4 regions of the Streptomyces sp. R-74717 genome follow, and region 1 is predicted to be linked to each of the others. Evidence: riboswitches for the same ligand, from Rfam matches in the RefSeq annotation. Region 1 holds a riboswitch; each other region holds the start of a gene.
The links. Region 1 has a riboswitch for cyclic di-AMP ahead of NRF20_RS21710 (M23 family metallopeptidase). Riboswitches for the same ligand answer to the same signal wherever they lie in the genome.
Positions count from the first base shown of each region.

Region 1 (3,389 bases):
CCAGGGACGCCTGGAGCCGCTCGGGGCTGATGTTGGAGGCGCCGATCTCCCGGACCTTGCCCTCCTTCACCAGCTGGTCGAGGGCGGTGATGATCTCCTCGACCGGGACGGTCTCGTCGTCGAAGTGCGTGTAGTACAGATCGATGTGGTCGGTGCCGAGCCGGCGCAGCGACTCCTCGGCCGCGGCCTTGATGTTCGCGGCGGAGAGCCCCTTGTACGAGGGGTGGGCGCCGACCTTGGTGGCGACGACGATGTCGGAACGGTTGGAGCGTGCCGCGAGCCACTTACCGATGACGGTCTCCGACTCGCCGCCCTCGTTGCCCGGGATCCAGGCGGAGTAGGCGTCGGCGGTGTCGATGAAGTTGCCGCCCGCCGCGACGTAGGCGTCCAGCACGGCAAAGGACTGCGCCTCGTCGGCGGTCCAGCCGAAGACGTTGCCGCCGAGGGCGAGCGGGAAGACCTGGAGGTCGGAAGGGCCCAGCTCACGAAGAGAAGTCATATACGGAACAACGGACTCCGGCGGGTCCGCTATTCCGGCAGCCCTGGCGTCGGGAGTCCGCTGTTCCGGCAGACCGGCAGCCCTGACGTCGGGGGGTGAGCGCCAGGACTGCCGGGGTTCAACGGCCTGTGAACCGGATCGGATCACAGGCCGGGAGACGGCCGGCGGATCAGGGGTTGAGGCCCTTGCCGCGCAGCCAGGCCATCGGGTCGATGCCCGTACCGTCGGGGGTGTGGACCTCCAGGTGGAGGTGCGCGCCCGTGACATTGCCGGTTGCGCCGACCCGGCCGATGGTCTCACCGGTGGTGACCTTCTGGCCGACACTGACGCCGATCGAGGACTGGTGGCAGAACCACAGCTCCGTACCGTCGTCGAGCTCCAGCACCGTGCGGTAGCCGTACGAACCGGAATAGCCTGCCGACTTGATGGTGCCGCCGTGTACGGCCTTGATCGGGGTGCCGGCCTGCGCTGCGAAGTCGAGGCCGGTGTGGTGGCCGGAGGACCACATCGGGCCGGCCTGGCCGAAGGTCGAGGTGATCGTGTACGAGGAGGTCGGGATGGCGTAGCTGGCGGCGAGCTTGGCGAGCCGCAGGGCCTCAGCCTTCGCCTTGGCTTCCTCCTCCGCCTTCTTCTTCTCGGCGGCGGCCTTGGCCTCGGCCGCGTCCTGCTGCTTCCTGGCCTCGGCGGCGGCCTTCTCCGCGGCCGCCTTCTCCTGCGCCGCCTTGGCCTCGGCGTCGGCGGCGTCCTGCTGCTGCTCGGCCTGCTGGAGGATGCGGGCGCGGAGTGCCTCGCCCGCGTCCATCGTGCCCTGCTCGGCCTCGGCGGCGGTGAGGCCGGCGGTGGTGAGCGGGGCGGCAGCGGCGGCGGCCTCGGCCTTGTCGGCCTCGGACTCGCCGGAGAGCAGGGAGCCCACGCCGGGAAGGGACTTGGCGTCGGGGAGGTTGTCCGAGATGGAGTCGGGAAGGGAGATGGAGACCGGCGGCTTGCTCTGCGCGGTGGCCATGCCGCCCGCGCCGACTGCCGCGATGACACCGACCCCGAGTACCGTGGAGCTACGGGCAAGTCCGTTGCGCTGCTTGGCGACGCGGTGCCTGCCGCGAACGGGGCGGACGGACTCCTCGGTGGGGTTCCACTCGTCCCAGCTTCTGTCGGGCTCACCGTTGCCGTCGGCGCGGAATTCGCTGCCGAACTCACCGGCGAAGCCACCGCCCGTCTCGGCGCCGAACACCGTTCCCGTCCCGGCGGTTCCGTAGTCGGAGCCGAAATCGGATCCGAAGTCGGCGCCGAAGTCGGAACTGAACTCGGGGTTGAACCGAGAGGGGGCCTCGGGGGCAGGCTTGTTGGACGCCACGGGGGCGCACTCCTTTCCTTCCTTCTCGCCTACCGGGTTAGCTGACGGGTTCGGAGCAGGAAGGTCTCCTACGGGCGCCTCTGCCTCTCACGAGACACAGGTGCCCGATTCACCCCATGTAGGTGGTTCCCCGGTTCCCTTGCGGAATTCGGCGCTCGCGCACGGTGCCGCCACTGACGACGGCTGGGACGACCGCGCTGCGTTATCGAACGTTAATAGACACACGGGTCTGATTCCAAGCTGTTCCCACTGATCGTTCAGGTCTTTGGCCTGGACTTTACGGGACACAATCGGGTGGAACCGGACGAGTTGATCGACCCTCAGCCATTACCCGGTTTCTGACGTTGCGTCAAATGTTATGCGGAGCGACGCCTTTCGGTTACGTACGGTGGCATCCCGCACCCAAGGCCGCGCCCCGGGACGCGCGAAACACCCGGCCCGCACGAAGCACCCGGCCCGCACGAAGCGCCCGATCCACACGAAGCGCCCGCCCCACCCGTCACATCGTTTCCAGGCCCACGATCTTCACGGTCCTGCGCCGGTCCGGCTGCCCCTCCGCGGGACGTACGACCGCGAGCAGCGCCATGTCGTCGGTCGTCTCGCCGCCCGTGTGCAGCCGCACGTCATCGGTCAGCGCGGACAGCAGCTCCTCGGGCCCCGGAAAGATCCGCCCGCGCAGCCGGGCCGCCGGGTCGTAGAAGACCCCATCGGCGTTCCGCGCCTCGGAGAGGCCGTCGGTGTAGAGGAGCAGGGTCGTCCCCGCCGGCAGATCCCACTCGTCCGCCCGGTCCGGCCACACCCCCAGGTCCATCCCGAGCGGCAGCGCGGGCACCGTGGGCCCCAGCACCTCCACCGCCCCGTCCGGGTGCAGCAGGATCGGCTCGGGGTGACCGCGGTTGACGATCCGCACCCGGGACACCCCGGACGGGATCTCGGCCAGTACGGCAGTGATGAAGCCCTCGACCGCGTCCAGCCCGCCCCGCGCCCCCTCCCGCGCCAGCGCCCGCTCCAGCCGCTGCGCCACGCCCTCCAGCGAACGCTCCTGTTCGGCCGCCTCCCGGAACGCCCCGATGGCAACCGCCACCGACTCCACGGCGTCGAGCCCCTTCCCCCGCACGTCCCCGACCACCAGCCGCACCCCCTGCGGGGTGTCCGCCACGGCGAACAGGTCGCCGCCGACGAACTCGTCCGCCTGCGCCGCCTCGTACCGCGCCGCCACATGCAGCCCGCCGATCCGGTCGGACGGCTTCGGCAGCACCGCCCGCATGGCGGTCTCCGCGATGACCCGCGCGGAGGCCAGCTGTTCATTGCCGCGCCGTACGACCGTGTTGATCACGACCGCGAGGGCCGAGACGGTGGCCAGGGTGAGCAACTCGATCAACGGCACGACCAACGGCAAAGAGTTGCCGGACAACCGCAGCACGGTGACGGCCACCATCGAGGCAATGCCGATACAGATGGTGCTGGACAGCGAGAAGAACGGCGCGGCGATCAGCGGCGCGGCAACGAACAGCGGAATGGCGGTGAAAATCGGCGGGG
Region 1 is NZ_CP102361.1:4,758,138-4,761,526, forward strand. It holds gene NRF20_RS21705 (aldo/keto reductase) at 1-499, opposite strand, end outside; gene NRF20_RS21710 (M23 family metallopeptidase) at 669-1,850, opposite strand; cyclic di-AMP (ydaO/yuaA leader) riboswitch at 1,862-2,014, opposite strand; gene NRF20_RS21715 (PP2C family protein-serine/threonine phosphatase) at 2,350-3,389, opposite strand, start outside.

Region 2 (3,389 bases), 2.0 Mb from region 1:
CAGCGGACACCGAGACCGGCGCCGACGGCGCCGACGACACCGACGCGCACGAAGGAGCGGACAAGTGACCGACGCTGCCGCGACTGGAGTTTCGATGCAGTACCACCCGCAGCCGGCCCCCGGCCTCGCCCGCCCCTGGGCCTTCCCCGCGCCGGAGCGTGGCGCCCTGCCCAACGGCCTCACGGTGCTGCGCTGCCACCGCCCCGGCCAGCAGGTCGTGGCGGTCGAGATCTTCCTCGACGCCCCGCTGGACGCCGAGCCCGAGGGCCTCGACGGCGTGGCCACGATCATGTCGCGGGCGCTGTCCGAGGGCACCGACAAGCACACCGCCGAGGAGTTCGCCGCCGAGCTGGAGCGCTGCGGCGCCACCCTCGACGCGCACGCCGACCACCCCGGCGTCCGGGTCTCCCTGGAGGTCCCGGCCTCCCGGCTGGCCAAGGCGCTCGCGCTGGTCGCCGAGGCGCTGCGGGCGCCCGCCTTCGCCGACAGCGAGATCGAACGGCTGGTGCGCAACCGGCTCGACGAGATCCCGCACGAGCAGGCCAACCCGGCCAGGCGCGCCGCCAAGGAGCTCTCCAAGGAGCTCTTCCCGGCCGCGGCGCGGATGTCGCGCCCGCGCCAGGGCACCGAGGAGACGGTGGAGCGGATCGACTCGGCGGCCGTGCGTGCCTTCTTCGACGCCCACGTCCGGCCGTCCACGGCGACCGCCGTGGTCGTCGGTGACCTCACCGGCATCGACCTGGACGCCCTGCTCGCCGACACTCTCGGCGACTGGTCGGGAGACATCGCAGAGCCTCGTCCCGCCCCTTTGATCACCGCCGACGACACCGGCCGAGTGGTGATCGTCGACCGTCCGGGCGCGGTGCAGACGCAGCTGCTGATCGGCCGGATCGGCGCCGACCGGCACGACAGCGTGTGGCCGGCCCAGGTGCTGGGCACGTACTGCCTGGGCGGCACGCTCACCTCCCGGCTGGACCGTGTGCTGCGCGAGGAGAAGGGCTATACCTACGGGGTGCGGGCCTTCGCCCAGGTGCTGCGGTCGTCGGCTCCGGATTCCGCCTCGGGGGCGAGTGGTGCCGCGATGCTCGCCATCAGCGGATCGGTGGACACGGAGTCCACGGGACCGGCGCTGCAGGATCTGTGGACGGTCCTGCGGACCCTGGCGGCCGAGGGACTGACCGATGAAGAGCGTGAGACGGCCGTGCAGAACCTCGTGGGTGTCGCACCGCTGAAGTTCGAGACGGCGGCCTCGGTCGCGGGCACGCTCGCCGACCAGGTCGAGCAGCACCTCCCGGACGACTACCAGGCACAGCTGTACGCCCGGCTGGCGGAGACCGGCACGGTCGAGGCGACCGCTGCGGTGGTCAACGCCTTCCCGGGCGACCGGCTGGTCACGATCCTCGTCGGTGACGCGTCACAGATCGAGGATCCGGTCCGGGCCCTGGGCATCGGAGAGGTGTCGGTGGTCGCCGGCTGACGGGCGTACCCGTTGTGGACACCGGACGACCGGCCGGGCCGAGGCGGGCGACCCCCGCCCGTCCGGCCCGTTGCGTGTGACAGTCCACCGGCCGACTTTCACGTTCGACCGAGCACCGAAGGCCACGGCCGGTCCACAGACCCGTCATACGCCTGCATATCGGGACAGAAGGAAGACCCCTGTGAGTGAGATCTCACCGGAGTCTTCCTTTTTGTCTGTTTTGGCAGGGAGGTTGCCTGTCTGCCCTGTGGGATGCGCTACAAAACGACCTGTCCGTTTGGTGAATGCAAGTGACCCCGCTTAGCGTCGGCTGGGCTGTCCGTCACTCGTATGCCGCATCCGTGACGTACCGGGCAGCCATCGCCGAGTCCCCGTCAGGCGCGAGCCTGGGGAGCCGGGGACCCATGCAGTCCCTGGGGTGAATCGGGTGCCTGAGCCCGGATGAGGCCAGGGCGCCCGTAGGAGACCTTCCTGCTCCGAACCCGTCAGCTAACCCGGTAGGCGAGAAGGAAGGAAAGGATCAGCCACTTCATGGCGTTCACCCGTGCCACCGGGAAGCATCGTGCCCCGAGCCGACTGACGCGCAGCAGCGCGAAGATCGCCGGCGTCGCGGCTCTGGCCACCACCGGCGTCATCGGCGGCATGGCCTCTCCGGCCCTCGCCGCGGACTCCTCCGTCAGTGAGACCGGTCTGAACCAGGTCATCGCCATCGAGGGCGCCCTCGCCGACCAGATCGACGCCCAGGCCGACGCGCAGAAGCACCAGGCCGATGTCGCGGCGAAGGCGAAGGCGGAAGCCCAGCGGAAGGCCGAGGCCAAGAAGAAGGCCGAAGCGAAGGCCAAGGCCGAGGCGAAGCGCGCGGTCGAGGCCCGCGCCGAGAAGGCCCGCGCCGCCCGGTCCGCCGAACGCACCCGCCTGGGTTCCTTCCAGCTCCCGGTCGCAGGTTCGTACGTCACCACCGGCTACAAGTCCAGTGGCTCGCTCTGGTCCTCCGGCAGCCACTCGGGCATCGACTTCCACGCCGCGTCCGGCAGCTCCGTCGTCGCCGTCGGCGCCGGTACGGTCGTCGAGGCCGGCTGGGGAGGCGCGTACGGCAACAACATCGTGCTCCGGATGACGGACGGCACGTACACGCAGTACGGCCACCTCTCCTCGATCGGCGTCTCCGTCGGCCAGAGCGTCGGCGCGGGCCAGCAGATCGGTCTCTCCGGCTCGACCGGCAACTCCACCGGTCCGCACCTCCACTTCGAGGCCCGGACCACGCCGTCCTACGGCTCCGACATGGACCCCGTCGCGTACCTGCGCGCCCACGGCGTCAACGTCTGACCGACGCTGCACCCGCAGTACCCCCTTCGAAGGCCCCGGCGGCACGCCGGGGCCTTCGCCGTGCCCGGCCTCCGCGCCCGTCCGCAGTACCTGCTCCCCGAACCGTCCTCTGGCCAAAAGATATTCATGAATTTCCACCCGGCATCGGATATGCGGCCACATCGCAATAGAGTTGCAGAACAGGCGTCGGTCGGCCGCGTTTCGCGGGAATTGAGGCGGAGGTTCGGACATGCGCATTCCGGCGCATTCGGTATGCATGGCGATCCGTGACGATATCGTCTCCGGTGTCTTCGAGCGCGGAAGCCGGCTCACCGAGGAGTTGCTGGCGCGCCGTTACGGGGTCTCCCGTGTCCCGGTACGGGAAGCGCTGCGCACCCTGGAGTCCGAGGGCTTCGTGGTCACCCGCCGGCACGCGGGTGCCTGCGTCGCCGAGCCCACCGAGGAGGAGGCCGCCGACCTCCTGGAGGTCCGGATGCTGCTGGAGCCGCTGGGTGCCGCGCGCGCCGCGCAGCGCCGCACCGAGGCGCATCTCAAGGTGTTGCGCGGTCTGGTCAGGCTCGGCCAGGAGCGGGCCCGGCGGGGTGAG
Region 2 is NZ_CP102361.1:2,718,371-2,721,759, reverse strand. It holds gene NRF20_RS12135 (M16 family metallopeptidase) at 1-68, shown strand, start outside; gene NRF20_RS12130 (M16 family metallopeptidase) at 95-1,477, shown strand; cyclic di-AMP (ydaO/yuaA leader) riboswitch at 1,829-1,995, shown strand; gene NRF20_RS12125 (M23 family metallopeptidase) at 2,009-2,803, shown strand; gene NRF20_RS12120 (GntR family transcriptional regulator) at 3,033-3,389, shown strand, end outside.
Region 2: another riboswitch for cyclic di-AMP. It lies ahead of NRF20_RS12125 (M23 family metallopeptidase); the one in region 1 lies ahead of NRF20_RS21710 (M23 family metallopeptidase).

Region 3 (3,389 bases), 3.1 Mb from region 1:
GCGACCGCGCGCTCGAAGCGCTCGGCCACGTCGTCGGGGTCGGTGCCGGGCCTGATGATGTCGTTGCCGCCCGCGCAGAAGCTCACCAGGTCGGGTGCGAGCTCCTTGGCGCGCGGCACCTGCTCCTCGACGATCTGGTCGAGGAGGCGTCCGCGTACGGCGAGATTGGCGTACCTGAAATTCCCGTGAGCGGAGCCTTCGGTGTTCGTCCCCGCATCGGGGTCCGGGAGCTGGTCCGCGAGAAGCACCGCGAAGCGGTCCGCCCAGCCGACGAAGGTTCCGTCCGGGCCGGGGTCGCCGACTCCCTCGGTGAAGCTGTCGCCAATCGCTGCGTACGACCCGATGACGCCATGTCGGTTGATGACGCCACGTTGATTTTTTCTCGAATCGTCTGCCACAAACGCTTATCCTGCACCGACGAATGTGACCTACGCGACCGTAATAAGGGGTTGACGGGTGGCGAGATAGACCACCCGGTCAGTTTTTGGTAAAGGGGGAATAAGCAGAAGGGGCGGTGCGCCGCCGCGCACCGCCCCTTCTGTTTTGTTCAGGTCATGCTTTGTTGCTCAACTGCCCGGCTGTTCGGCTCAGACGTAGATGCCGTGAGAAGCCAGGTACGCGATCGGGTCGATGTCCGAGCCGTACGCCGGGCCCGTGCGAACCTCGAAGTGCAGGTGCGGGCCGGTGGCGTTGCCGGTGGCGCCGGAGAGGCCGACCTGCTGACCGGTGCTCAGGGTCTGGCCCGCGGAGACTGAGATCGAGGACAGGTGGCCGTACTGCGAGTAGTGGCCGTCGGCGTGCTTGATGACGACCTGGTTGCCGTACGCGCCGCCCCAGCCGGCGGTGACGACGGTGCCGGAGGCAATGGCCTTCACGCTGGTGCCGGTGAAGACGGGGAAGTCGATGCCGGTGTGGCTGCCGCTGGACCAGTTGGAGCCGGAGGCGCGGTATCCGGTGGTGTGGTTGCCGGGGACCGGATGTGCGTAGCCGGAGCTGTTGCTCTGACCTGCCGGGGCGGAGGTCTTGGACTCCGTGACCGTCGAGACCTTGGCCGGGGCGGACTTGGCCGGGGCGGACTTCTCCACGATCGACGAGGGCACCGAGAGGGCCTTCGACGGGAGGGCCGCACCCGCGCCGGCGCCGGTGGACGCGGCGTCACCCGACGCCTTGCCGCCGAGCGTCAGCTTCATGCCCGGGAAGATCAGGCCGGGGTCTTCACCGACGACCCTGCGGTTGTCCTGGTACAGCTTCTGCCAGCCGCCCTTGACCTTGTGCTCGGTGGCGATCTTCGACAGGTAGTCGCCGGACACGACGGAGTACGTCGTGGTGGCGGCCTGCTTCTGCGCGACCGGCTTGGCCGGGGCGGCGTGCGTGGCGGCGACGGAGGCCGACTGCGGCGCGGTGGTCGGGGCCGACTGCGGCGCGGCGTGGGCACCGGTGGCACCGAGCAGCGGCAGTGCGATGACGGCACCACCGGCGCCTGCGGCGGCGACGCCACGGGCGATGGCGCTGGACTTCGTACGACGATGCTTACCCGATATGGGCATGACGTGCTTCCTCTCCGGCGCCTGCGAGGTGAGCTGTCGGGTTCGGGCTGGAGATGCCCGGCCGCACTGAGCGCGGCTTCACCCCTAGCCGGCCGGATTTCTCCGATCGGCGGCCTACCTGGTTCCCCCGCTCCTGCCACACGATGAGTGGGTGCGAATTCCGGGCGGCGGCAGGATTAGGCGGTCCGTCCGGATTGACGGTGACCGTAAGCGAGTCGGGACGGCGATAACAAGCCACTGCTTCTGTACCGGAATCCGCGCTCGGAAATCAGCGCAGAATTCCGGTCACACTCCGTGGATTAAGGATCTTGGCTTTCCGCGCCGCGCACGGAATACCCAACTGCCCCGCCACCACACACCGTCACGGATATGATTCCGCTCACGAGCGGGCGACCATCTCCCGTAGAAGCGGGGCATATTGAGCTAAATGCACTAATTGCGGACATGTTGCGCCTGTCATTCGCGTCGCAGCCTCAGCACCCGCGCGTCGAGATCCCCCCGAAGCCCGGTGTGCAGCCCCTGATGCAGCAGTACCGAACCGTGGTGCACCGCCCCCGTGTCCAGGCAGGTGTACCTCGCTGCGGGGTCGATCCCGCGCAGCCGCAGGGCCGGGGGCCGCTCTCCGTACCTCTGTGCCTCCAGCCACATCAGGACCACGGTCTCGTCCCCGTGGACGTACTGGACCGCGCTGAGTCCGCCGCGCGGGGCGCGCAGCCGGTACAGCGCGCCGTGCTGCACCACCGGCCGGATCTCCTTGTAGAGATCCACCCAGTTCCGCGCCTCGGCCAGCTCCTCCTCGCTCCAGTCGGTGAGGTCCCCACCGACCCCGAGCACACCGGCCATCGCGCTCACGAAACGGAACCGCAGTGAGCTGACCCTGTCGTTGAGCTGGGCATTCGGGCTGTCGGTGACCCAGGCGGCCATCACCCGGGCCGGATGGATCTGGCCGAAGCCCTCCTGGATGGCGAGTCGGTCGAGCGGGTCGGTGTTGTCGGAGGTCCACACCTGGTCCGTACGGGACAGAATCCCCAGGTCGATCCTGCCGCCGCCGCCCGAGCAGGACTCGAATGCGACGGAGGGGTGCGCGGCCCGGAGCCGGTCGATCAGCGCGTACAGGGCGTCCACGTGCTCGATCCAGAGCTTCTGCTGATACTCCTCACCCGGCCAGCCCGCGTCGGTGAAGCTGCGGTTGAAGTCCCATTTCACATAGTCGACGGGCGTACTGGAGAGCAGTGTGTCCAGCCGCTCCCACAGATAGTCCTGCACATCGGTGCGGGCCAGATTGAGCACCAGTTGATTGCGGAACTCGGTCCGCGCCCGCCCGGGGAAATGCTGCACCCAGTCGGGGTGTGCGCGATAGAGATCGCTGTCGGCATTGACCATTTCCGGCTCGACCCAGATGCCGAACTGCATGCCGAGTCCGTGCACTTCGTCGGCGAGCGGCTTCAGTCCGCCGGGAAAGCGGTCCGGATTCGGCGTCCAGTCGCCGAGCCCGGCCCGGTCGCTGGTGCGCCGCCCGAACCACGCGTCGTCCACGACGAACAGCTCGACGCCCATCGCGGCGGCGCGCTCGGCGAGGGCGCGCTGCTGCTCCTGCGAGATGTCGAAGCCGGTCGCCTCCCAGGAGTTGTAGAGCACCGGCCGCAAGCTCTGTGCGTCCGGGATCACACGGGCCAGCTGCCAGGCGTGCCAGGCCCGGCTCGCCCCGCCGAACCCCTCCGCACTCCACAGACCGGCGAAGACGGGGGTGGTGTACGACTCCCCCGGCGCGAGCAGCAGCAGCCCCGAGTCGTCGTAGCCGGCGCCGCCGGTGATCTGCACGAGCCCATCGGGGAGTTGCTG
Region 3 is NZ_CP102361.1:1,617,943-1,621,331, forward strand. It holds gene NRF20_RS07275 (SGNH/GDSL hydrolase family protein) at 1-398, opposite strand, end outside; gene NRF20_RS07280 (peptidoglycan DD-metalloendopeptidase family protein) at 588-1,547, opposite strand; cyclic di-AMP (ydaO/yuaA leader) riboswitch at 1,553-1,711, opposite strand; gene NRF20_RS07285 (alpha-galactosidase) at 2,004-3,389, opposite strand, start outside.
Region 3: another riboswitch for cyclic di-AMP. It lies ahead of NRF20_RS07280 (peptidoglycan DD-metalloendopeptidase family protein); the one in region 1 lies ahead of NRF20_RS21710 (M23 family metallopeptidase).

Region 4 (3,389 bases), 1.2 Mb from region 1:
TGGGCTCCGCGAACGGCAGACACCGTCGCCCCCGTCAGGCACCCGCCATCGTCGTCGCCGCGGGCGTGACCGGATCGGCCATCGCCATCCCGCTGCTCGGCGCGGCCGGTGCGCACGCGGCCGACGCAACGACCTGGGACCGGGTGGCCGAATGCGAGAGCGGCGGCATGTGGAGCGCCGACCTCGGCAACGGCTTCTACGGCGGTCTGCAGTTCTCGCAGGAGACCTGGAAGGCGTACGGCGGTGAGACGTACGCCCCGCGTGCCGACCTCGCCAGCCGCGCGCAGCAGATAGCCGTGGCCGAGAAGGTCCTGGACGACAAGGGCCCGCAGGCGTGGCCCAGCTGTGCGGTCATCTCCGGCCTCGCGGTGGACGGGACGCTGCCGGGTGTCGACCCGGGGTCTGCGGCCTCCTCCGGGCCGACACAGAGCGCGGAGCCGGCTGACGGCGCGTCGGCGGCCCCGTCCGATGACGCCACGCCGTCGGACAGTGCCTCGGACGGTACGCGCCGCTCGAAGGACTCGAGCGGCGCCGACAAGTCGGCCGGCAAGGCCAAGGCGACGGCGAAGCCCTCGGGTACCGCGTCAGCCACTCCGCCCTCCGGTGTGCCCGATTCATCCGGCTCATCCGATTCGTCCGACGGTGTCGGTGGCAAGCATCGCGGCGCGCCGGCCCCCGAAGGGGACCGGGACGCGAACGGCGGTGACCGCGAGTCGGGTCGCCATGCCTCCCGCGGTGACGCCGACGCGCGCGACGCGGCCGCTCCGGTCGCCGACGGTACGTACACCGTGCACCCCGGCGACAACCTCTGGGCGATTGCTGACGCACAGAAGGTTTCCGGTGGCTGGCCCGCACTCTATGAGGCCAACAAGGATGCCCTCGGCTCCGATCCGGACCTCATCCTCCCCGGCCAGAGCCTCGATCTCGACGTGAAGGCCGAGTGAGGGCAGTCTGAAAATCGGTTAAAAGGGCCTCGAAAACTGGGGTAGTTCAGAGACTTATGTCCGCTTATGTGTAAGTGAGACATGGGTCTCTTTGCGTCAACTGGTGTGTCGCGCCCGGGTAACCCTTCTGCACCGCCCCCACCTGCGAAAACGACGGTTCCTCAGATGCAAGTAGGGGAAGATTGTCCGATGTGTCCGTCTTTGAATGTGGGGGTTGCGTATGTTTACGGTCGGAACCGCTCGCACCGCGGGCCCCGTCGACCGTCACGCCGAATCCTGCCGTCGGTCGAAGGGAACAGACGCGTAAAAGCGCCGTAGGCAGGAGCGGGGGACCCAGGTAAGCGCCGGACCCGATCGTCGAAAGACGCATCAGGACCGGCTTGGGGTGAAGTCGCGTGCTAGGACGTGCGACCGGGCAACTCACTTGGCCCGAACCCGACAGCTCACCTCGTAGGCGTCGGTGAGGAGAAGTTCCATGCTGTTTTCCAGCAAGGGCAAGCACCGCCGCCCGTCCAAGGCCGTCCGTATCGCCACGCTCGCCGGTGTCGCCGGTACCGCTGTCGCCGTGCCGCTGATGGGCGCGACCGGCGCCTCCGCCGCCTCCGTCGCCACCTGGGACGCCGTCGCCCAGTGCGAGTCCGGTGGCAACTGGTCCATCAACACCGGTAACGGCTACTACGGCGGTCTGCAGTTCTCGCAGTCCAGTTGGGCCGCCGCCGGGGGTACGCAGTACGCCCCCCGTGCCGACCTGGCCACCAAGGCTCAGCAGATCGCCACCGCCGAGAAGCTCCTCGACATGCAGGGTCCGGGTGCCTGGGGCTGCGCCGGTGCCGGCAACCTGACCAACGACGGTGTCGACCCGGGCGTCGACACCGGCTCCTCCTCGAACTCCACCTCCAGCTCCAACGCCACCGAGCAGAAGAGCACCCCGGCCGCGCCGAAGCAGCAGGCCCAGCCGGAGAAGACCGGGCGCACCGAGGCCCCGGCCGCCTCCCGCTCGGACCGTTCCGCCGCCCCGCAGGCCGAGTCGAAGAAGACCGTCACCACCCCGACCGGCGAGAAGGTCAAGAAGGGCGACGGCGAGTACAAGGTCGCCTCCGGCGACTCCCTGAGCAAGATCGCCGCCGACCGCAAGGTCGAGGGCGGCTGGCAGCAGCTGTTCGAGCTGAACAAGGACATCGTCAAGGACGCCGACCTGATCTACCCGGGTCAGCAGCTCCACCTGACGAAGTAGTTCAGGCTCTCCCCCCGAGCACCCCGGCCCGGCGCGCAATCCCCCGTATGCGCCGGGCCGGGGTTTCTGCGTGACGCGTCACCTCTGTCCGACGTGCCACCTCCATGTGTGGTGCATCACCCCTGTATAGGGGGAGCGCCGTGTGCCGCGCAGGGAGTGCCGACTATGGGTGATCGTTCAACTGTTGTAGTTACTGGCGAGTAAAATTCTGACTGTTTGTCCGGTAATGCTCACTCTCGGGTCCTTTTTCGTCCCAGGGGACGGGCGGTCGTCCGACTGAGCGGGCCGGGCCGGTTAGGCTCTTGTCGCAAGGCCAAAGTGACCCTGCACAACCAGTGTCATATCCCAGAAGGAGATGCCTCGTGCCGTCCATCGACGTCGTCGTAGCCCGGGAAATCCTCGACTCCCGGGGGAACCCCACGGTCGAGGTCGAGGTTGGCCTCGACGACGGCAGCACGGGTCGTGCTGCCGTGCCGTCCGGCGCCTCCACCGGTGCGTTCGAGGCCATTGAGCTTCGCGACGGTGACCCCAACCGTTACCAGGGCAAGGGCGTCGAGAAGGCCGTCCTGGCCGTGATCGAGCAGATCGGCCCGGAGCTCGTCGGCTACGACGCGACCGAGCAGCGGCTGATCGACCAGGCGATGTTCGACCTGGACGCCACCGAGAACAAGGGTTCGCTCGGCGCCAACGCCATCCTCGGCGTCTCGCTGGCCGTCGCCCACGCCGCCTCCGAGGCCTCGGACCTGCCGCTGTTCCGCTACCTCGGTGGCCCGAACGCGCACCTGCTGCCCGTCCCGATGATGAACATCCTCAACGGTGGGTCGCACGCCGACTCCAACGTGGACATCCAGGAGTTCATGATCGCCCCGATCGGCGCGGAGTCCTTCTCCGAGGCCCTGCGCTGGGGCGCCGAGGTCTACCACACGCTGAAGAAGGTCCTGAAGACCAAGGGTCTTTCGACCGGCCTCGGCGACGAGGGCGGCTTCGCACCGAACCTGGAGTCGAACCGCGCCGCCCTCGACCTCATCCTCGAGGCCATCAAGGAAGCCGGCTACGCCCCGGGCAAGGACATCGCGCTCGCGCTCGACGTCGCCGCGTCCGAGTTCTACAAGGACGGCAAGTACGAGTTCGAGGGCAAGTCCCGCTCGGCCGCCGAGATGACCGAGTACTACGAGGAGCTCGTCTCCGCGTACCCGCTGGTCTCCATCGAG
Region 4 is NZ_CP102361.1:5,969,345-5,972,733, forward strand. It holds gene NRF20_RS27370 (transglycosylase family protein) at 1-944, shown strand, start outside; cyclic di-AMP (ydaO/yuaA leader) riboswitch at 1,245-1,416, shown strand; gene NRF20_RS27375 (transglycosylase family protein) at 1,420-2,178, shown strand; gene eno (phosphopyruvate hydratase) at 2,541-3,389, shown strand, end outside.
Region 4: another riboswitch for cyclic di-AMP. It lies ahead of NRF20_RS27375 (transglycosylase family protein); the one in region 1 lies ahead of NRF20_RS21710 (M23 family metallopeptidase).